2 linked regions of the Lewinella sp. 4G2 genome follow. The protein of the gene in region 2 interacts with the protein of the main gene of each other region in a pairwise test. Links are inferred from orthologs where the notes say so. Each region holds a gene or a part of one and is shown on either strand. Other genes may lie near its edges. The genes, in order: eno and rpe.

Region 1 (11,357 bases), 2.6 Mb from region 2 along the record:
AGCACCTTTTTACGCATCAGGTTGTGGGACATGGTGGGGGCGTCCTCCCCCTTCACCCAGTCGAGGTAGTTGCGTTCGATGAACTTGCAGAATTCTGCGTTGGCTTCCTTTTTCTGGACGGCCAGGATCTCGCCCATCTGTTCGCTCTGGCTGTCGTCCAGCTTCAGTTCCCAGTTGATGATCTTCTTGTACATATCGACCCACTCCTCCTTGTTGAGGCCGCTGTTGATCTCCATGAGGAGTTGGCGGAAGTCCTGCTGGTATTCCGTGTTGGTTTTTTCGCGGACGAGGCGTTTCTCGTCGATGATCCGCTTCAGCGTCAGCAGGATCTGCATGGGGTTGACGGGCTTGAGCAGGTAGCCGGCAATCTGGCTGCCGATGGCTTCTTCCATCACGTCCTCGGCCTCATTCTTGGTGATCATCACCACGGGGATGGAGGTATTCGTATTGCGGATCCGGCTTAGGGTTTCCAGACCGGTGAGACCGGGCATGGACTCATCGAGGAATACGACGTCAAATTCTACGTCCCCCTCCAGTTCTTCCAGGGCGTCGTGGCCGTTGGTGACGGTAGTGACTTCGTAGCCTTTCTTTTTGAGGAAGAGGAGTTGGGGTTTGAGCAGGTCGATCTCGTCGTCGGCCCAGAGAATTTTAATGGCGTCCATTCAGTTGGTGGGGTTATGTGTAGTCAAGTAGTCCGGTTATCAGGACAAGTTTTTAGCGGGGATGGTTGGAACGAGCCGGGCTAGGCGGTTAGTCTTTTGCACCACAAGTCTCTTTAGAAAATCCCGGCTGCACCCGCGAGTAACCTTACGCAGCTGACTTCCCGTTCATCAACTTCATTTCGTCGCGGATCTCGGAGAGCAACTGGATGTCCTTTGGGGTAGGAACGGTCTGGTTCTTATCGTCCTCCGCCTTATCCTTAAGCCGGTTAATGAAACGAATCACGACGAACAGCGTCAGGGCAACTATGAAGAAATCCATCATTGCTTCGATGAACATGCCGTAGCCAATCACTACTCCCGGGGAAACGACGGCACCGGCTTCGTCCAGTTTAGGCGGGTCGATGACCCATTTCAGATCCGCCAAGTCTACCCCGGCCGTCAGCCAGCCGAGGGGAGGCATGATGATTTGCTTGACGAGTACGTCAACGATCTTATTAAACGCGGCACCGATGATGATGCCAACCGCCAAGTCGATCATGTTGCCCTTGACGGCAAACTTTTTGAATTCTTGGAAGAAACCACTCATAGCTGGAAAATTGATTGCCGATAGTACCCCTTTGCCTTAGCCAATGTTAGTTGGCTACGCCAAAAAAATGTGGACGGTCCGCACCGATTCGCTTTCGTTGCCCCCAGAACATTTGACCGCCCACTCTGCGTTGGGTGGATATGGCCATATCATCCGCACTAAAATCCATCGGTAAATTCGCTCACCGGGAATGGGACGACCTCGTCGACCGCCTCAACTGGGGGAACGACAAACCCGTCACCGTCGCCAACTACATCGGTTTTGGCCGGGAGGATTACCTCTTCATCACCGGCCGGGTGCTGCGGGACCGGGGTATCCGCCGCGACGAGCGCGATAAGCTGTGGGACAACATCTCCAACAACTTCCGCCGCTTTAACTCCCGGGAGATTCCCGGCGCCAAGGTCAAGATCACCTGGGGTGACTACACTTTTGAGCGGACGACCAATGACGAAGGCTACTTCCACGTTGAACACCACTGCCCCGAGGACAAAACGGTCCGGTCTGACGACGGGCTGTGGCAGGAGGCGGAGATCACCGTCGTCAGTATTCCCGACGAGGCGGACCTCAACATTGTCTCCCATTCGGCCGTCGTCGTGCCCACCGAAGCGGAGTTTGGAATCATCAGCGATATCGACGATACGATCCTCAAGACGGATGTGACCAGCAGGTTCAAGATCAAAACGATGATCCACACCATCCTGAAGAACGCGGGGAATCGCCTTGCCTTTGCCGGCGTATCCGATTTCTACAATGCCCTCAAGCTCGGGCCGGACGAAAAGGGTTTCAACCCCTTCTTCTACGTCTCCAATTCCCCCTGGAACTTGTACGATTTGCTGGTGGACTTTCTCAGCATCAACCACTTCCCCCGCGGGCCCGTCCTGCTGCGTGATTTTGGTCTGCCCAGTGAGGACAAGACCTTCAGCTACAAGACCCACAAGGCCGATATGGTGAAGCGGGTGCTCGATACCTATCCCCACCTCAACTTCATCTTGGTAGGTGACTCCGGCGAACACGATACGGACATCTACCTCGAGGCCGCCCGCAACAACCCCGGCCGCATCCTATGCATTTACATCCGGGACGTCCAGAGTGAACGGCGGGCCAAACGCATCGAAGCCCTCATCGAAAACACAACCGACATCGAAGTGCAACTCGTCGGCGACTACGCGGACGCGCTCACTCACGCTCGGGAACGTGGCTGGGTGGTTTGAGTTGCGAGTAGCGAGTTGCAAGTTGCAAGTAGTGAGTAAGGAGTCGCAACTCGCTACTCGTTACTCGTTTCTCGTTACTCCCCCATCACCCCGCACCTGCGTCAGCGCCCAAAATCAGTTCTGCTTAGTGAGATCGGGTACGCTAGCTCGTTGCTTTACGCTGTAAATCGGCGAATAAACATTGCCAGCCCCACGCTTAATCGCTAACCTGCGTTTCCATATCTTTGCGCGAATTCCGTACCCATACATTCGCACATGGAACAACAACCCGCAATCCTACTACTGGCTGACGGCACGACCTTCGAGGGGAAGGCCGCCGGAAAGATTGGCACCACCGTTGGTGAGATCTGTTTTAACACCGGGATGACCGGCTACCAGGAGGTATTTACCGACCCCAGCTACTACGGCCAGTTGCTCGTAGCGACGAACGCCCACATCGGGAATTACGGGACGGCGGACGCGGATACGGAATCTGACTCCGTGAAGATTGCCGGCCTGATCGTGAAGAACTTCACGGTGCCCTACAGCCGCAACCTCGCGGATGCTTCCATCCAGGACTACCTAGAAAAGGAAGGCCTCGTGGGCATCAGCGACGTGGATACCCGCGCCATCGTACGCCACATCCGCACGAAGGGCGCCATGAACGGCATCATCTCCAGCGAAAGCACGGACGGTAAATTCGACCTGGACGCACTGAAAAAGCAGCTCGCCGCGGCCCCCGATATGGACGGCCTGGAGCTGGCTAGCAAGGTGACGACCAAGGAAGCCTACACCCTCGGTGACGAGGCGACGGCGAAGTACCGCGTGGCCGTGCTGGACCTGGGCACCAAGCAGAACATATTGCGCAACTTCACCAAGCGGGATTGCTTCGTGAAGGTATTCCCCGCCAAATCCGGCATGGAAGCCATCCGCGCCTTCAACCCCGACGGCCTCTTCATCTCCAATGGCCCCGGCGACCCCGGCGCGATGGATTACGCCGTCGATACCGCCAAAGCGATGCTGGAAGAGGAGAAGCCGATGTTCGGCATCTGCCTCGGCCACCAGATCCTGGCCCGCGCCGTGGATATCCCCACCTACAAGATGCACCACGGGCACCGGGGGATCAACCACCCCGTTAAGAACCTGATCACGGGTAAATCCGAGATCACCAGCCAGAACCACGGTTTCGGCGTAAGCCCCGAAGCCATCGAGGCCAACCTCGACGTAGTGGAAGTGACCCACCGCAACCTGAACGACGACACGATCGAAGGCATCCGCATCGTCGGCAAGCCCGCCTTCTCCGTACAGTACCACCCGGAAGCAAGCCCCGGCCCGCACGACGCCGCTTACCTGTTTGACCAGTTCGTCGACTCCATCAAAATGAGTAAAAAGTAGCGAGTTGCAAGTTGTAAGTGTCGAGTTGCAAGTAGCGAGTGCTACTCGAATCTCGCAACTCGCAACTTGATAATCGCAACTCGATACTAAAAACCCAAAATATCTAAATACATGAGCTCAATCTTAGACATCCGCGCCCGGCAAATCCTTGATTCCCGTGGCAACCCTACCGTTGAGGTAGAAGTAATTACCGGCGAAGGCATTGTCGGCCGCGCAGCCGTTCCTTCCGGCGCCTCCACCGGCAAGTACGAAGCAGTGGAACTCCGTGACGGTGACAAGGATGTCTACCTGGGCAAGGGCGTCCTCAAGGCCGTCGCCAACGTCGAAGAAAAGATCGGCGAAGAACTCATCGGCGTCGACGTGACCGACCAGCGGTACATCGACGAGACCATGCTCGAGCTCGACGGCACGCCCAACAAGAGCAAGCTCGGTGCCAACGCCATCCTCGGTGTTTCCCTCGCCTGTGCGAAAGCTGCGGCCTTGGAGCAGAATCTGCCCCTCTACCGTTACGTCGGTGGCGTGAACGCCCACACGATGCCCGTGCCGATGATGAACATCCTCAACGGCGGTAGCCACGCGGATAACAGCATCGACTTCCAGGAATTCATGATCGTGCCCCTCGGAGCCGATACGTTCAGCGAGGCCCTGCGCATGGGCACGGAGACCTTCCACCACCTGAAGAGCGTGCTGAAGTCCAAAGGCTACTCCACCAACGTCGGTGACGAAGGCGGTTTTGCCCCCAACATCAAGAGCAACGACGAGGCCATCGAGATCGTCCTCGAATCCATCGAAAAGGCCGGCTACAAGCCCGGCGACGATATGATGATCGCCATGGATGCCGCTGCTTCCGAGTTCTTCGACAGCAAGGAGGGTGTTTACCACTTCCACAAGTCCGACGGCCGCAAGATCGAATCTGCCGCCATGGTTGACTACTGGAAGCAGTGGGTGGACAAGTACCCGATCTTCTCCATTGAAGACGGCCTCGACGAGGACGACTGGAAAGGTTGGGCCGCCCTCAACCAAAGCTTCGGCGACCGTTGCCAGTTGGTGGGGGACGACCTGTTCGTTACCAACACCGAGCGGCTCAGTCGCGGCATCGCCGAAGGCAGCGCCAACTCCATCCTCGTCAAGGTTAACCAGATCGGTAGCCTTACCGAAACGATCAACACCGTCAACATGGCCCACCGCGCCGGCTACACCAGCGTAATGAGCCACCGCTCCGGTGAAACGGAAGATGTTACCATCGCCGACCTCGCCGTGGCCCTCAACTGTGGCCAGATCAAGACTGGTTCCGCCAGCCGTTCCGACAGAATCGCCAAGTACAACCAGTTGCTCCGCATCGAGGAGGAGCTCGGTAGCACGGCCTACTTCCCCGGCCGCGATTTGCTGAAGAAGTTGGGTAAGTAAACTAGCTGTTTGCTGGGCAACTCTGCCTTAAATTCTAAATGAATAGGGCACTTCTCCGTTATGGGGGAGTGCCCTTTTTTAGTGCGCTGTCCATAAGGTTGGCGGTGTTCATTACTAAAGCCCTAGCCAATTACAACCTTACTCAAGCCATTTTGGGCGCTGCCGCAGGTGCCGGGGAGGTGGGTAAGTAAACTTAGGTAGGAGCCGGATTATGGAGGACAACTACCCATAATTGGGGTTGATGGACTAGGGTAGGAGGGCCCGATCCACATAAAGTCCGTACCGAATCCCAAAAAGTACCGGGAACCATCCTATCTTGGCCACCCTCATGGCTACGAAGAAAAAGACCGACCCCGTAACGACCCTCATCAACAAGCTGCCACCCTACGTGCGCAACCGCTACTTCGTTACGCTCGTCCTCTTCACCATCTGGATGGTCTTTATGGATCGCCACGACGTCCTCACCCAACTCCAACTCAGTAGCACCGTTGACCGCCTGGAGGAAGAACTGGCTGGATACGACGCCAAGATCGACGCCGCCGAAGCCGAAAAGCTGGACATGGAAAGTAACCGCGAACGCTTCGCCCGCGAGAGTTACTACATGCAGAAGGATGATGAGGACGTGTTCATTATTGTGGAGGAGGAGTAGGTAGCGGAACTGAGGCTGCCCATTCTTGTGATCAGGGTCAAGTTTTGCCTGATTTTTTCTGACTGCGCCCGTAGTACCATAGTTACGGCAACACGTCAACACTTGGTCCACCAAGTTCATCAGCGATCAACTAATCGTTTGGAGTAGCCATTACGAAACCGATCCTGGCGAGCTATATGACCCTTGGAAGTGACCTCAAGTAACTTTTCCGCCAAACAAAGACGCCTGGATTTGGTGACGGGACTATAGATGTTAGGAATCTAGGAGGGTGATCCGAAAGTGATCATTCATGTTGAAGCACAGAAAGTGTAAACGCTCCACTTCGATAATTGGAGTAGTCTTACTACTTTTGTCACGCATATCACACTGTTAACATACTACCTTTGATGTTATGAGTACTCAAAACACTCATTCCCCCCGCAAGCGCGATCTGCTGCGGAAATTCAACAAATTAGCTACGCGCATCGAGCGCCGGTTGCGCAGCGCGCCCTCCACTAAATACAGCACCCGCGTCCGCGCCCGATTGCAACGCTACGTTACTGCGCTGGAACGGATGGGCACGAATGTGCGAGCCGTAGGGGGGTCGGCAGCATTTATTCTCACGCTGCTAGCGGCCAACCCGGTTCAGGCGCAGCAGGTGCCAACCTTTATCGAGGTGCCGAATGATGTTGGCTATTACTCCAGTCCCGCCTACGTCGATATCGACGGGGACGGGGATCAGGACCTCGTCGCGGGAAACTTCGACGGCAACTTTATTCTCTTCACCAACGATGGGTCAGGTAATTTCATCGAGGCTAATGACAATCCGTTTGGTGGCTTTGACGTCGGTAATTATGCTAACCCAAGCTTTGCCGATATTGATGGGGACGGCGACGAAGACCTAATATCGGGGGCATCATCTGGAGAAGTCATCGTATTTAGCAACGATGGGAACGGAGCCTTTTCCGCTGGCAGCCCATTGCCCGGCGTATCCGTTAATAATCGATCGGCACCCAGCTTTGTCGACATCGACGACGACGGAGACGAAGACCTGGTTGTAGGAGAGGGAAATGGCAACTTCAGTTTGTTTATTAAAGATGGTACGGGCACCTTCATCACGGCGCCCACCAATCCTTTTTCTAGCTTTGATGTTGGCAGTTTAGCCCATCCTACCTTTTTTGATATAGATGGGGATGAGCACGAAGATCTCATTTCGGGGAACCTCAATGGCGAATTTCTCGTGTTTCTCAATGACGGAAATAATATCTTCTCCGAGGCCAGTTTGAATCCCCTTGACGGGTTTAATACCGATGGCTATGCCACACCTACTTTTGCTGATATTGATGGAGACGGGGATCAGGATTTAGTGTCAGGAAACTATGCCGGTATTTTTCTCGTCTTCAGCAACGACGGATCGAACAACTTCACTGAGGTCATCGATGATCCATTGGCTGACTTGTTCGCACAAAGTAATTCCTCGCCGACTTTCTTCGATCTAGATGGAGACGGGGACGAGGATCTCGTCTCAGGAAATGAATACGGCGAGCTCATCGTTTTCAGTCAAGATGCATCGGGCGCTTTCAACGGACCTAACCTCTATCTTCTAGGGGGCTTAAGGACCGACCTGTACACTACCCCCACTTTCGTGGATATTGATGGGGACATGGACCAGGACCTGGTCTCGGGCGGCTACGATGGTAGGTTTGATGTTTTTTTGAACGACGGATCAAACACATTTGTCAAGGCAGACCCCAATCCTCTGGATGGTCTCCGCGGTGGAGAAAACTCCGCCCCCGCCTTTGTCGATGTTGACGGAGATGGTGACCTGGACCTCGTCTCCGGAAATGCGTACGGTACATTTGTAGTGTTTACAAACGGCGGTACGAATGGTTTTTCCGCGGCTGTTTCTAACCCTTTTGATAGCTTTGACGTCGGCAATAGATCCAAACCGACCTTTGTCGATATCGACGGAGACGGGGACCAAGACTTAGTCTCAGGCGCGCGTGACGGCTCCTTTAAGATCTTCTATAATGATGGGATGAACGTTTTCACCGAGGCTAACCCTAACCCTCTGGATGGTTTTGATGTCGGCAGTAACTCCACGCCCACATTCGTCGACATTGACGGGGACGGGGATCAAGACCTAGTTTCGGGGAATAGTAGAGGATTCTTTCGCCTTTTCAAGAATATTACTGGCGTTGCATCACTGATAAGCACCAACGAGGCTACCGCCGGCACCGATTTTGGCTCCTCTATTTTTCAAAACGAAGAGAATGGTGCGACCATCACCTACACAGTGACCAACGATGGTGGCGACCCCATTACGAACCTCACGGTCGTAGCAGATAACGATGATTTCACCGTGTCCAATCTCAGCGCGACCACTCTGGCAGGGGGAGAGTCGGCCACCTTCGACGTCCAGTTCACGCCCGGCTCGGCGGGGATAAAGTCCGCTGGCATTAGCGTCACTACCGACGAAGGGGCCATGGCAGCTTTTGACGTAACGGGTGAAGCCGTAACCGGCACCGTCTATCTGGAAGAAACCGATTTGTACTACGAAGGCATCACCCCCGCCATCCAGGCCTCGACCCAGCCGGGGACGATCTTCCTGGAGGCCCGGCAGTTCAACGAAGTGGCGGACTTTAGCGGGACACAGCTGACGATACGGATTGGGTTGCCGGAGTAGGGCGGGTAGAGCAATACTTGAATTGGCCAATCAGTTAGCTCCAGCATAGGCGGGGAAGACTGGTAGGTAAGGTTCAATGCCTGCTACCGTGCTCGTAAAGCAAGGGAGTTAATCCAATTTAATCTCTTACTTATTACTCCCCCACTAATTACGCTCAGCTTCCATGGCAACTCCCCCTAAAGTCGGCCAGGCGCCGCCGCCCTTCGCGCTCCAGTCTACTCCCCAGTTGCCCGAGCTCCTCCACCAGTTGGGCATTACGCTCATGCTGAGTACCTATCAGGCGGGCAAAGTGGTAATGCTCAGCGCGGTGGACGATGAGCGGATCGTCCAGCTACCCCGCAGTTTCAACCGGCCCATGGGCATTACCGAGGACCCGGCTACCGACCGGCTTGCCATCGCTTGCCGCGACGAAGTGATCGTCCTGCGCAACGCACCGATGGCGGCACCCAGCTACCCGAACGGGCCGGGCAAGTACGACGCGCTCTACCTGCCCCGCATGACCTACCACACCGGCCCGCTCGATATTCACGACCTGCGCTTTGGCGACGGTGGCAAATCCCTCTACGCCGTCAATACCCGCTTCAGTTGCATCATGCAATTGGGCGACCAGTACAGCTTTACGCCCGTTTGGCAACCAAAGTGGATCGACGCGCTCATGCCCGAAGACCGCTGCCACCTCAACGGCATGGCCATGCGCGAGGGCCGGCCGGCCTACGCAACGGCCTTCAGCACCACCAATACGCCCCAGGGCTGGCGGGATACCGTCACTACCTCCGGCGTGATCGTGGACGTGGCGTCGGGCGAGACGATTAGCTCCGGCGTGGCCATGCCCCATTCGCCACGTTGGTACGACGGTAAGTTGTACGTCCTGCAAACGGCGAAGGGGCTCGTCTCTACCGTAGATCTGGACTCTGGAAAATTGACGACGGTTTGCCACGTCGGCGGCTTCGTGCGGGGCATGGCCAGGGCCGGCGACTACCTGTTCGTGGCGACTTCCAAACTGCGCAAGAACAGTTCCACCTTCGCGCAACTCGACTTCGCTAAATCGGCCGACCGCGCGAGCGTCGTGGTCATCTACCTCCCCAGCGGCGCCAAAGTCGGTGAGATGGCCTACGCCGCCTCGGTGGACGAGATTTACGACGTGCACGTCCTCGTGGGCAAGCGCCGCGTCAACGTCCTCAATACCATTACCAATACGCACCAACGGGCACTTACGTCACCCGCCATGAGCTTCTGGGGGAGTGAAGAAGGGGAGGGCTGATCCTCCCAAAACCGTTCACCAATCGTGCTTTGAATGGTCCTGTTGTTTCCCCCTTACTTCGCACCTGCGGCAGCGCCCGCATACGTCTTGTTGGCGCTGCCGCGGGTGCCGGGGAGGTGGGCGAGTGAGCTCGGATCGTTGAGGCACTGTGAAAGATGATTACGCAAAAAAACGATTGATTGGATCAGTTTGGGATGGCCTAGCTAAGCAGATCCACGTTACAAGTGAATTAGTTCCGGGAATCGCCTTCATGGCTACGACGCCAAGATCGATGCCGCCGAAGCCGAAAAGCTGGCTATGAAGAGTAACCGTGAACACTTCGCCAGCAAGAGTTACTACGTGCATAAGGATACTTAGGCCCTGCCCATTATTGTGGGGGAGTAAGTCCACGGTGTTACTACCGTAGCGGATCCTCGATTGGAGGCAAGGTCAGCAGAATATACATGTTGAAATAACTGCATGCGTAGTTGCCGCTTGGAATGTTCGTTCCAAAATGCTACTTCCCCAGCCAGAATTGGCCTTCCCGAACAATTTTTGGGCTTGTTCCTTCGCGACTTGCATACGTCCATAGTCTAATTATATTTGTGTAACTCTTTTGTATTGAGGGGGCTACGGCCCGGATGTTCTTGAACTTCTCACCCAGCTTTTCTGGGTTCCTTGCGCCCTCTCGCACTCATGAAAATCAGATCTATGGCCCGCTCGCTGTAGCGGTTACGTACCCTTTGATTTTTACTTTTAGGATAGCGGCTTTCTCCCCTCACCGGGAGAAGGGCGCTGTAGTGTTTTGTCCTGAAGCCCTTGTATTTATTGGCTTTGGGCGGTCTTATAAACATAATCTTATGAAGCTTTTTACACGTACCCTTGTCCTTTCTTTGCTGCTTGGTGGTGGTGTCATTTCGGCGCAAACCACCCTTACGGTGGAGAATACTGTAGACCAACCAGCGTGCCCTTCTTACCGCGGTGGAACCACCGCCTCGGTAATGGGCGCAACAGCGGATGATTCGTTTCTCTATACCCTGGAATCGGGTACGGATACGCTCAGGGCAAATAGTTCTGGAATTTTTTTAGCGCTTGACCTAGGAGATTATGTCGTTCGGGCGAGAAATATTGAGACTGGAGACGAGGGGACTGATATGATCACCATCGAGGACCCGCTGTGTGATAAGGACTGTGACGGCGTCGCTGATAACCGGGATGAAGACGTTGATAATGACGGTGTACCCAATGAACTCGAAGGTTGTGAGACGCCGGATGGTATGGCGGACCTTCGTGGAAATGCTACTGGAGATGTGAGTGTTATCCACTACACCCTTAAAGGCTCCATTGCTGGTGCTCAAGGATTAGGTGGATCTAATAGTAACGCTTCCTACACTAACGAAGCTTTACGCAATGGAGAGTTGATGGACTTGGCTGATAATGTCATTATGGATATTCTCGACGATCAGCCCCGAGGAGGTTGTACGGATGCAAGTGCAGTGCAGCGGGTAGCAAGTTTCAGTGCCGTCGATACTTCTACCCTCGGCCCCTGTACGTTACGTAGTG
Region 2 (11,169 bases):
TTAAGTTAAAGGGTCGTCACCGGCGACTTGCGGTTTATCACTACCTTAACGGCGTCTTATGCATATTTTTGGTCACCTCACTGTTCATAATCCCACAAATACAAATACATGATTAAGCAATTGTTTTTCTCCCTGCTCCTCGTAGGGATGGCCGGTTCACTGTCCGCCCAGGCTGCTTTTCCCACACCGACGCTGAAAACCGTCGATCACCAGTCCGTAGAGCTAGCCGATAAGATTGGCAACGGGCAAGTGACCGTCGTCGCCGTCTGGGCTACCTGGTGCCAACCCTGCCACATGGAGTTGGACCATATGAGTAAGTACCTCGATAAGTGGAAGAACGAACTCGATGTCCAATTCCTCGCCATCAGCGTCGATAAGCGCCACATGGTCAACCGCATCCCCGCGCTCGTTAGCCGCAAAGGTTGGGAGTACGATATCCTCGTCGATTCCAATTCTGCCCTGCAGAGCCAACTCGGTTTCCGTAGCATTCCCCAGATGTACATCATCGACGGTGATGGGAAGATTGTCAAGGAGTTCAGCGGTTACCGCGACGGCCGGGAAGAAGAAGTGGACCGGATGCTTAACCAGCTTTCCAGTAAGTAGCAGGCACTTTCCAACCACCCTAAATCAAGAAAGGCCCGACGATGATTCGTCGGGCCTTTCTTATTGTTGTGGCTATCGTTTCAGCTTACCAGAAGGCTAGCTTTCGAAGGCCTCGTGATACGTAGACTTATACGTCCACTTCGAAGGTGATCTTCACATTCACGCGGAATTTATCCACCTTACCATCCTTGATGGTGACGGATTGCTCGTTGAGGTAAGCGGAACGGATGTTGCGCACGGATTTGCCGGTATCTTCTACCGCATTGCGAATCGCGTCTTCGTAGCTTTTGGATGATTCAGAGAGAACTTCGATTACTTTAAGCACTTTGCCCATAGTCAAATGTTTTGTGGACTGGCACTTCGCCAGGCCGGATTTATCTAAGAAGGATTCCTAGAAAAAGAATGTTTGGCAAAGTATTATTTTCTCTATGTATTCTCAAAGAATAGGTCCCTTTTTGTAATCTTTTTTCGATCAATGGTGCTTGCCCTGGCGTGTTGCTCCGGCCTTCTACTGCTCCCACATCGTTCAGGAGATAAAGTTCTTGATCGGGCGCGTCCGGCGCACTACTGAGGGCGAATAGATAGTCACCCGGGAAAGTGACGATGCCATCAATCTGCAGCTCGTTTTCCGGTACCGCAAAGGCTACTAGCACGGGCCAATTTGGAGTCGTGTCATCCAGTCTAACGTTCGGGGCTGCGGTACGTAAACCCGCGAGACTGCCAAAAAACTTTTTTGCCACAAAGTCATACCTGCTCCTTGGCAGGGTGAATCCATCAGTATCCATAAGGCCGATTCCAACGCCGAGGCGCGGTAGGTCACTGGAGCGTAGGTAGGCTCGCAATACATACGGGCCATCTGACGGCGCGGTAAACTCCAGGAAGGGGGTAGCGTCATCGCCAGCGTCCACCACAAGTAGCTGGCCATCCGCGTCGAGCAGCTGCAGATCGAGGTAAGCCCGTTCCGTTTCCGCCGAAGCGTAAAGTGTGTACGCGCGCCCGCCGGCTAGTTGGATCCGGAGATCTCGGTATTCCCCGACGTTGAGAGACGCCCCCGCCAACGTCACGCCCGTTTTCCACCGCATGGAGCTGATGGCACTCAGCAGGTTGCCCTTCTCGTAAGTCCGCCGTAAGGCTTTTTCAACGCCCATTTCTTGCTGACCTAGGATTGCTCCACCCAACAGCATACAAATCAGCAGGGCGCTGACGCGGGTACACAGTAATTGGGTGGATCGATTGGTCACGTAGATTGTAGAGTTACTCCCTGCTAACGAAAGGCCAGCCTTTTGGTTAAGTCTGGTCTTTGCCCTTGCGTAACGAAGTACTAATTAGCAAGCCCCGCCAGGACGATGTCGGCCGTCCGTCTGCCGGCGCCTGCACTGAGTTCGCTGGTGGTCATTTGTGCTTGGTGAGCTTCCTGCCAGAGCTCTTCATCCTGGAGGGTGTGGAGGCTATTCAGGAGGTCCTCCCCGTCACTAATGCTGAAGGCCCCACCGGCGGCGATGGCGACAGCGGCCTCAGGGAATTTTTCGTGGTTTGGTCCAAAGATCGTCGGTAGTCCGTAGGCCATTGGTTCCAGGGTATTGTGGAGGCCCGTTTTGAATCCACCCCCTACGTAGGCTACCCGGCCGTAGCGGTATACTTTACTCAGCATCCCAATGGTATCGAGGATCAGTACGTTGTTGGAGGCGACGTCCTTCAGAGTGGCGGTGGTGTATCGCACCCCCTTCCACTGCACCTGCGTCAGCGCCAAATCTGCCTCGTTGAGTTGGTGGGGCGCGAAAATGATGTTCCAGTGGTCCGATACTTGGTCCCAAACCTCCTCCCACACGGCCATATCCTGGGGCCATACGCTACCCGCAATAATGGTAGGGCGGCGAGCACAAAAGGCCTCAATGAGCGGATCGCTGAACGGAATGGTGGTGAGCGATCGCGTGCGGTCCATGCGGGGGTCGCCGGCCACGAAGGTGCGTTTGCGCGGATACTTGCCTGCTTGGTTAAGCAATTGCCGCGCAGCTTCCGTCTGCAAAATAATGCCGGTGAAGAACGGTAACATCCGCCGGTACCAACCGCCGTAAGGCTTGAAAAAAAGTTGGCCGGGCCGGAAACTGGCCGCCACCAACCAAGTAGGAACGCCCGACCGGTGCAGGGCCTGCAGATGGAAAAACCAGAATTCGTACTTTACGAAAAGCGCTAGATCCGGCGCCAATTCCCGCACCCAGGCTTCGGCGTTGGTGGGGGAATCTGGAGGTAAGTACAGAACGTGATCGACCAGGTCGAGGCCCTTCGATTTCTCGTAACCGGAGGGGCTAAAAAAGCTCAGAACAAATTCCCAGTCGGGAAGGCGGCGTTGCAATTCATCCAGCACCGGTCGGCCCTGTTCCCATTCACCAAGGCTGGCGCAGTGCATCCAAACGCGCTGCTTTCCGGAGGGTTTGGGGGGAGTAATCTGCTCTTCGCGCCCCGCCACCCACTGGGCTGCCTGCTGATTGCCCAGCTTACCGTAGAGGTGAATGGCTCGGTGGTACAGCGCTGTACCCAACCGGTAGATCGGCGTCACTTGTAATAAATTTCGCGGCCCTCACCGATGTAGATGGGGATGACAATGCCAACGCGTGCACCGAGCGCAACGTCCGTTCGAACCTCATCCGGCAGTGGACCGCCAGTAGGAATATCGAAGGCCCGAAGCGGCTTGGTGAAGCCGGCCAGTAGATCGGCCCCGGCATAAAAGTTGATGCGTTTGTTTTCGCTCAGGATTTGATAACCCACGAATTGGTAGATCGCCGGGCCACCGGTTAGCCGGTCGTAACCCGCCAGCCGCTCTGGCTGAAGCGGCTCCACACCCTGAATGGCATCCTGCTGCACCCGGATCCGACTGAAGAAGTAGCCGACGCTCGTCCGCACGTTGATGCCGGAACGCTTGCTCGCCCCGAGCCCGAACGTATACCCGACCATCGGCCCGACGAACAGTTGCCGCTGCCGTAATTGGATGTCGGCCGGGTCGCGCATGTTGCCGATGATGAAGCCTTGATCCGTCCGCAGATCAGCGACCACATCTTCGTTCACCTGGTTCCCAAACCCATAGTTGGCGCGGACACCGAATTCCCAATTGGTCTTTTTACCGAGGTAACTCACGCCGCCGTCGATGGCAAATCCATTACCAAATCGATCCGCCAGGTCGCCGGCAGATTGAAAAACACCGTACCCGGCCGAGATGAGCACCCCGCGGTCCTGGTTTTTCGCCCCCGCCAACCCCTGGGCGCTGGCGCTGGTGCAAAGGAGGAAGGCAAGTAAGAAAAGGAGTTGGCTTTTAGGCATAGGGCAAAGTTACGGAAAGGGGACACGGGAGAGAAAAGGTAGGTTGGCTGATTGGGCAGGAGGATCCTCGATACTTGCAACTTGCAACTTGCCACTCGCTACTCGCCACTTGCAACTCGAAGTCGATAACCAAAAGGCACCTCAAACGGTTATTCTCCCCAATGAGTCAACCTACCGTACCGAAGATATTGCCGCCGCCCATTCACCTGGCGAGCATTCCCGCCTTGTTGCCAGCCGAACGGTTTACGCTTTCCAACGGACTGAAGGTGGTCGCCCTCGGCGGGGTGGATGCGCCCGTTCTTCGCGTGGAGTTGATCTGGAATGCAGGCCGGTCCTTCGAACCCGGTAAGTTGGTGAGTGCCCTGACGGAAGAGCTACTGCTGGAAGGAACTCCAAAACACACGGGCGCTGACATCGAAGCCTACTTCGAGCAATTCGGCACCCAACTCACTCAGCCAGACCTGATGGATACGGGTAACCTCAGCGTTGCGACCACCCTCCGGTTTGCCGGGGAAGTCTTGCCGATGATGGCGGAAATTGTCGCGGAAGCCAACTATTCGGAGGAGAGCTTCCAGCGTTCCGTCCGCCAGCGAAAGCAACGCTTGCGGGAGAATCTTTCCGACAATGACACCCTAGCTTTCCGGCTCATCACCGTGGCGACCTACGGGAAGGACCACCCCTACGGTTACAATAGCACCCAGTCACTATACGACGAATTGCAGTTGGAGGATGTACGTCAATTCTACCAATCCCACTATCACGCCGGGAATGCCACCCTGTTTGTTGCTGGACAACTGAACGATGAAGTTTTGCAGTTGCTGGAACGGGCTTTCGGCGGACTAAGGTCCGGCCCCGTCGCAACCCCCAGTACGCTGCCTGCGATCCCAGCCAAACCGCGCGTAGTTCAGGTACTCCGTCCCCGCGCCGAACAAACGATGATCAGGATCGGCCGTTCCGGCATCGACATCCGCAGTGCAGACTTTCCCGCCCTCGTCGTTCTGGATACCATCTACGGCGGCTATTTCGGTTCCCGCTTGATGCGCAACATCCGCGAAGAAAAAGGACTTACTTACGGCATCGAATCCGAAGTAGATACCTACCGCTACGACGGCGACTTCGGCGTCTCCGCCGACGTAGCCAACGAAAGTCTCGGCATCGTCCGCCAGGAGATTGCCACCGAAGCCGAACGCCTACGTCAGGACCTCGTAGGTCCAGCGGAGCTAGAGATGGTAAGGGCCTACCTCTGCGGTTCCGTTTCCAATAACCTGGATGGCATTTTCGGCCACGCCTACCGCCACCGGGCGGGCATCCTGAAAGCTTACGAACCCCACGCCTTTTTGGCGGACCTCTCCCAAACCATCCTGGAAATTACTCCCGAAACCATTCGGGATGTAGCGCAACGGTATCTTGATCCTACAAAAGAATGGGAGGTTATTCTGGGTGGCGCGCCAGGAGTTGATGGGGCGGAGGTGTTGGAGAATCCGTTGGGGTTTGTGCCTTGAGTTGTGGGACTTAAGACGCTAGATTTTAGATTTTAGACTGGACACCTATAGCCTTGGAAGTCATCCGTCCCTTAACCGTGGTAGTGATTTCAGCGGGAGAAAGCGTTAAGAAATTTGCACTGTTTGAGCGTGCGATGGATTGAGGAAGAACCACTAAAATGATGCAATCTATAGTTGGTTGCGCATCGCTCAGATCGATTGGCGAGTTGGCAAATTTTAGCTTTCTGCCGCTGAAATCGCGTTAAGCCACGGTTACAGGACAAAGCTTTTGCTTCTTTTGGCTACAAAAGAAGTGGTAAAAAAGAAACTCCAGGAAGACCTAAATTTTGAGACCCGACTTGGAGGTCGGGAGCCGGAGAAAAATCGCGATAATGCCAGGGTAATAGGACGAAGCTTTTGCTACTTTGAGCTGCGGTCCTACTTCGCGGTGGTCACAAAAGAGTGGTAGGATAATCTGTCTTCAGGAGCCTCCTCGGCCTGACCTAAAGGTCAGACTACCGGGTAGCGGGCTTGACCTAAAGGTCAAACTACCAGCTAGCAGGCCCGACCTGGAGGTCGGGAGCCGAGTAAAAGGCAAGAATCGATTTAAACAATACCAACAGGATTCCCCGAAATACCCTTCAACTGCTGAATAACCCCAGCAGGATCCTCCGCCTTAAAAACCGCCGACCCCGCTACCAAAACCCTTGCCCCCGCTTCTAAAACCTTCTGCGCATTCTGCAAACCAATCCCCCCATCCACCTCGATGATGGCCGGGCTGTTGCGCACGACGATCATGTCGTAAGCCTGGCGGATCTTTTGCAGGGAGTTGTAGATGAATTTCTGCCCCCCAAAGCCGGGATTAACCGTCATGATCAACACCAGGTCTAACTCTTCGATCACGTTTTCCAGTACGCTGACGGGGGTGTGAGGATTCAGAGCAACCCCCGCTTTACAACCCGTCTCTTTGATCTGCTGGATCACCCGGTGCAGGTGGTTCGTCGCTTCCGCGTGGACGGTGATACCCGTCGCGCCGGCCCGCGCAAAACTTTCGATGTAGCGCTCTGGCTGGTCGATCATCAGGTGGACGTCCAGGTACTTTTTGGCATCCTGCGCTACCTGCTCGATGATGAACTGGCCGAAGGAGATGTTGGGGACAAAAGACCCGTCCATCACGTCCAGGTGAAACCAATCCGCTTCGGAGGTATTGACCAATTCAATGGCCTGGTCCAAACGGCGGAAGTCAGCGGCGAGTAGGGAAGGGGCAACGTAGTGCATAGCGGATGTCTGAGGAATGAACTGGTGGAAGGCGTTCGGTCAATGAGCCGTAGCCCGCAAACTATAGACCAAAGGTATGAGGCCGGGCAACTGTTTTAACCACCACTGGCCTTCTTCTTTCCCCGGTACCATATCGTCAAAACAAGCGTAGGGGGAGTATTCAAACTCGTGGAATTCATTCAGCGTGAGCCCGGCCCGGATGAGGGTGGTGATGACGGAACTTACGGGGTGGTCCCAATTCACTTCGGTACCGGTCACGGTCTGGTCCCCATCCGTATAGGTGGATTTAATTTCTTCCACGATCGGCTGCTCGTTGAAGTAGGGGTACTTGATGGCCGTCCGGTCCTCATTCCACAGGTAAGCGAAGTTGTGGAACTCCGCGAAGACGAACTGCCCTCCCGGCTTCAGGTACTGGCGGATGATCGTCGCCCACCGGTCCAGATCCGGCAGCCAGGTGATGGTGCCGTAGGAAGTGAAGACGATGTCAAAACTGGCCGCTTCGTCGAGGTGATCGGGCAAGGAGTACAGATCACAATTAATGAATCGGGCCGCCAGACCAGACTGCCGGGCGAGGTCCTTCGCAGCTGCGATCGCGGCATCACTTAAATCCACCCCCGTTACCTCGGCGCCCATGCGGGCCAGGCTAAGGGTGTCCTGTCCGAAATGACATTGTAGGTGCAGTACTTTCAGTCCAGTCAAGTCTTTCGGTAGTAGGTCAAGTTCGGGTGGCATTAGACTTTGGGCTCCGTTCAGCCAGCCGGGAACATCGTAAAAATCACTCTTCAGGTGGATGGCCGTGCGCTGGTTCCATTGGTCTTTATTCAGCGCCAGGTAATCGGGGTGGTTAATCATAGTCAGGATCATTGTACAGATTAAAGGTAGCGGTCGTCGGTGATCGATCAAACGTGGTGATTGCGCCAACTAGTTGCTGATTACTCACCGCCCGTAACTAACTCCACTCTCCTGGTAGCCGATGCGTTGGGCAACGGCTTTCAACGTATCCCCCCGTGGGTAATCGAGCGGTTCGGTGTAGACCAGCCACGGGCCGGGAATGCCTCCCTTCGGCGTCAACTGGTAGGCAATTTGCGCGCCCTCCGTCTTGCTGTACAATTCAAACCTTCCGAGGCTATCCCGCCGCGCCTGCGGGCGACCGGTAGTGGGCATCACCTCCAGCCCATCCCAGAACCGCTGGACGAGTTCGATTTCCGGTACCGCCCCCAAATCACCTATCTCCGCCAGCCAGGCATCCGTGGCCGACCTTAGTTCCGCAAGCTTCCCGGCGTAAGCTGGATCGTCCGCCAGATTTTGTAGTTCGTAAGGGTCATTCTCCGTATCAAAAAGTTCTTCCGTCGGTTTGGTCTTGCGGAACCATTGCGCCTGTGCGTCGGTCAGGGTACACGCATCGCGACCCATTAGTAGAGACTGCATCGCCGCCATCTGTTCCCGGTATACGACGGGCAGGTAGTAGCCCCGCTCCGGGTAGTAGTTGCGCAAATATTTATACCGTTTATCCCGGCAGGCTCGGATCCGGTCGTAAAAGCCATCTAGCCGGTCCGAAGCTGCGAAAACATAGTCCCGCGGCGGGGCGGCGGCGGGGCCGAGGATGGCCTGGCCTTGCAGGTAATCCGGCAGGTCAATTCCGGTTAGACTAAACACTGTCGGTGCGAGATCGACGAAACTGAAAAGGCTGGAATCTATCGTACCCGCCTTCCGCTCATCGGGCCACTTTACGATCATCGGTACGCGAATCCCACTATCGTACAGCAGTCGTTTTTGCCGGGGAAGCGGCCCGCCGTGGTCGGAATAGAAGAAGATGATGGTGTTGCCCATCAGCCCGTCGGCCTCGAGTTGGTCCAGGAGCAGGCCCACCTGCTGGTCCATGATCTCGATGTTAGAGTAGACCCGGGCGGCGTCTTTCCGTGTGGCGGCATCGTCCACGAGGTAGGGTGGGAGGGGGACGTCGGCGGGGTCCACGGTAAGCGGCGGGCGGTCCGCATCCTCGGTCCAGACGTCATCCCAGCGGTGGATTTTTGCCGTCGGCTCTTCGAAGCCTTCCACGAAACGGAGCTGCCCTTTCCCCGTGCGCCACACTTGGCTTTCGTGGGTGATCTCCATGTTGAAGATTGAAAAAAAAGGCATCTCCGGGTCCGGCCGGTGGCGCCAGTGGGCGCGGGGTCCGGTTTCGTCCCAGGCCGTTTTCGGGGCGGCGAATTGGTAGTCGTGCTTCTGGTTATTCGTGGTGAAATACCCGTGCTCCCGCATGATTTGGCTCATCATCTTTACCTCGGGTGGCGGGAGGGCACCGTAAGGCCCGGGCAGTCCGAGCGCCTCCATATCCTCTTGCCGGCTGGTCGTCCGCATGTTGTGGCCGCCAATGCTGATCGGATACATCCCGGTCGCGATGCAGTTTCGGCTCGGGGCACATACACCGGCCACGCTGAAGGTATTTGGGAACCGCACGCCCGCTGCGGCTAGCCGGTCCAGGTTCGGCGTCCGCGCGGTACTGTCGCCAAAGGCAGCGATCATCGGGCTAATGTCCTCACACGTCAGCCAGAGGATATTCATCCGGTCTTTACCCGGCACCTGCGGCAGCGCCTCCGCATCATCACGCTGGGCGCTGTCGCAGGTGCAAAGCAAGAGGGCAAGCAGAAAAAGGATAACGCGGTGCATGGGATCGAGCGATTTAATTGAGGTAGGAACGCAGCAAAATGGCCGAAGCAGCGTGGTACAACAGACCAATAGAAATACCAATGAAAAGGTAGCTCTGAATGAACTTCGGGCCCACCCCAAACGCCCGGTTGATTCCCCGCTGGAGCATCACCAGTAATAACAGGACCACCAGCGAAATTGAAATGCCAAGGGAGATCACGGAGTCTGGATACAGACTGAGGTTGAAGGGGACGGATCCGCGAACAAGTGCAATGATTTGCTGAATATCCTCCAAGCCGTGAAAGCCCAGAAGAAAGGATAAAATGCCCAAGCTCCAGTGCTTTTGCCGGTACAGGCCAATGGTGATGAGGATCAGTAGTAAAGTTGGCACTAAAAGGGGAACAAGGCTGAAGTCGCTCGCCGGCCGAAAGACATCCTGGTTTTCCTGAAAACTAAAGGTGACCCAGCGCCCCCGCATCCACCACATGCAGTACCCGATCCAGACGTACACCAGGCGCACCACCGCTGCACGATCCTGCAGTGGCTGTCGATCATCCGCGGTGATACCAGCATCGAGTAATTCTTCCCGTACCGCCTCGTTCCCTTCGCGCCCGAAAGCAAACCAGGAGGCCGATCGTTTTGGCTTCGACTTGGGGGAAGGTGGCGTTGCCGTAGCCTCGTTTCGAGGTGGAGGTACCGCCAGCCCTCTCCGGTTAAATTCCTCCAGCAATGCGGGAGCTACGGACGTAGATTGGCCTCGTTGTTCCCGGAACAACTGCTTGAGCTCCAAATTGGAAAGGTGCGTATAGGAATTGGACTTACCCGGCATATCCGGAAGGTAGCCCATCCAGGCGCGAAACTCAAAACCGAAGACTCACCCCGAAGCGAATATCCAGCCCTGGCGCCGACACCCCACTCGCAAAAGTCCGGTAGTGGCAGTCCAACAAATTATCCGCCCGCAGACGGAGGCGGAGGGAACGGGTAAGCGCGTACTCCCCCGAAACATTTAGCGTCCACCAGGCCCGGCTACCTACGAATTCGCCCGTGTTGGGGTTGATGGGTGTGAACTCGATGTTGTCCGGGGTGCCCAGGTTGATGCCAATATTGTAGCTATCCCCGGGCGGCACGACTATCGACGACACGGCATAGCGCCAAACGGGTTTGGCCACCTGGAAACGGACATTGCCATTCAACCGTAGCCTTCGCTTGCGGTAACCTATCCCAAGTTTCCCGTAGGCTGGCGGAATGTGATCCTGCGGAACAATTATGCTGTTGGGTAACTCAGGAAAGTTTTGCCGCCGCCTGCCGTAGATGTAGTGGACATCCCCATCCAACTCCCACCCCTCGGCGAATTGCCAATTGAAATAAAAGTCGCCCCCCGCAATGTTTCCACTGATGGCATTGACGTTGGTCTGCGTGCGCAGGGTATCGCCCCGGCTAACGAAGAAATCATCTCCGTTCGGCAGGGCACCATCCTCACGGATAATCGCGTTGCGCAGCCAGGTATGGTATAGCGTTGCACCAACTCGTAGCGTGCGGTCACTTGAAAAGATTTCGTAGCCAAATTCCAGCGTGTTGGATCGCTCCGCCCCCAATTCCGGGTTGGGGATGAGGATGAAGCCGTTCCGCTCCCGGAATTTACCGAAGTCATCCACGTTCGGTGCCCGAAAACCTTGGGTGGCAACGAACCGTAGGTTGGACCGTTCCCCGTTGCGGCGAATACCAAAAGCGCCCGTTGCGGATGTGTTATCGTTCCTGATCCCGTCGAGGTAGGCCCGCGGCCATTCCAACGGATCGTCCTCACCAAAGGTGGCCCGCAAGCGTTGGGAGGCCAGGCGTAGCC

What was found.
Region 1: the proteins of rpe (region 2) and eno interact in binary tests that used the Escherichia coli proteins (3 or more experiments, as listed by UniProt). The link is inferred for Lewinella sp. 4G2 from one-to-one orthologs.

The regions. Positions count from the first base shown.
Region 1 is NZ_LVWJ02000014.1:388,558-399,914, reverse strand. The notes cover bases 3,124-6,092. They hold eno (phosphopyruvate hydratase), read left to right. Parts: upstream 3,124-3,944; coding sequence 3,945-5,240; downstream 5,241-6,092. Other genes in these bases: A3850_RS03195 (septum formation initiator family protein), read left to right, coding at 5,569-5,889; carA (glutamine-hydrolyzing carbamoyl-phosphate synthase small subunit), read left to right, coding at 3,124-3,833. In the rest of the region: A3850_RS03220 (response regulator), read right to left, coding at 1-662; large-conductance mechanosensitive channel protein MscL, read right to left, coding at 808-1,248; A3850_RS03210 (App1 family protein), read left to right, coding at 1,389-2,459; more of carA, read left to right, coding at 2,715-3,123; A3850_RS03190 (FG-GAP-like repeat-containing protein), read left to right, coding at 6,281-8,554; A3850_RS03185 (TIGR03032 family protein), read left to right, coding at 8,718-9,815; A3850_RS03175 (Ig-like domain-containing protein), read left to right, coding at 10,655-11,357. UniProt on the Escherichia coli protein: Catalyzes the reversible conversion of 2-phosphoglycerate (2-PG) into phosphoenolpyruvate (PEP). It is essential for the degradation of carbohydrates via glycolysis.
Region 2 is NZ_LVWJ02000014.1:2,946,816-2,957,984, forward strand. What follows is about bases 4,842-7,622. They hold rpe (ribulose-phosphate 3-epimerase), read right to left. Parts: upstream 6,678-7,622; coding sequence 6,006-6,677; downstream 4,842-6,005. Other genes in these bases: A3850_RS12310 (pitrilysin family protein), read left to right, coding at 4,842-5,420; A3850_RS12320 (bifunctional 2-polyprenyl-6-hydroxyphenol methylase/3-demethylubiquinol 3-O-methyltransferase UbiG), read right to left, coding at 6,717-7,529; A3850_RS12325 (sulfatase-like hydrolase/transferase), read right to left, coding at 7,614-7,622. Outside these bases: A3850_RS12285 (TlpA disulfide reductase family protein), read left to right, coding at 109-603; A3850_RS12290 (dodecin family protein), read right to left, coding at 731-937; A3850_RS12295 (hypothetical protein), read right to left, coding at 978-1,844; A3850_RS12300 (3-deoxy-D-manno-octulosonic acid transferase), read right to left, coding at 1,925-3,160; A3850_RS12305 (hypothetical protein), read right to left, coding at 3,157-3,918; more of A3850_RS12310, read left to right, coding at 4,080-4,841; more of A3850_RS12325, read right to left, coding at 7,623-9,347; A3850_RS12330 (hypothetical protein), read right to left, coding at 9,361-10,155; A3850_RS12335 (TonB-dependent siderophore receptor), read right to left, coding at 10,187-11,169. UniProt on the Escherichia coli protein: Catalyzes the reversible epimerization of D-ribulose 5-phosphate to D-xylulose 5-phosphate.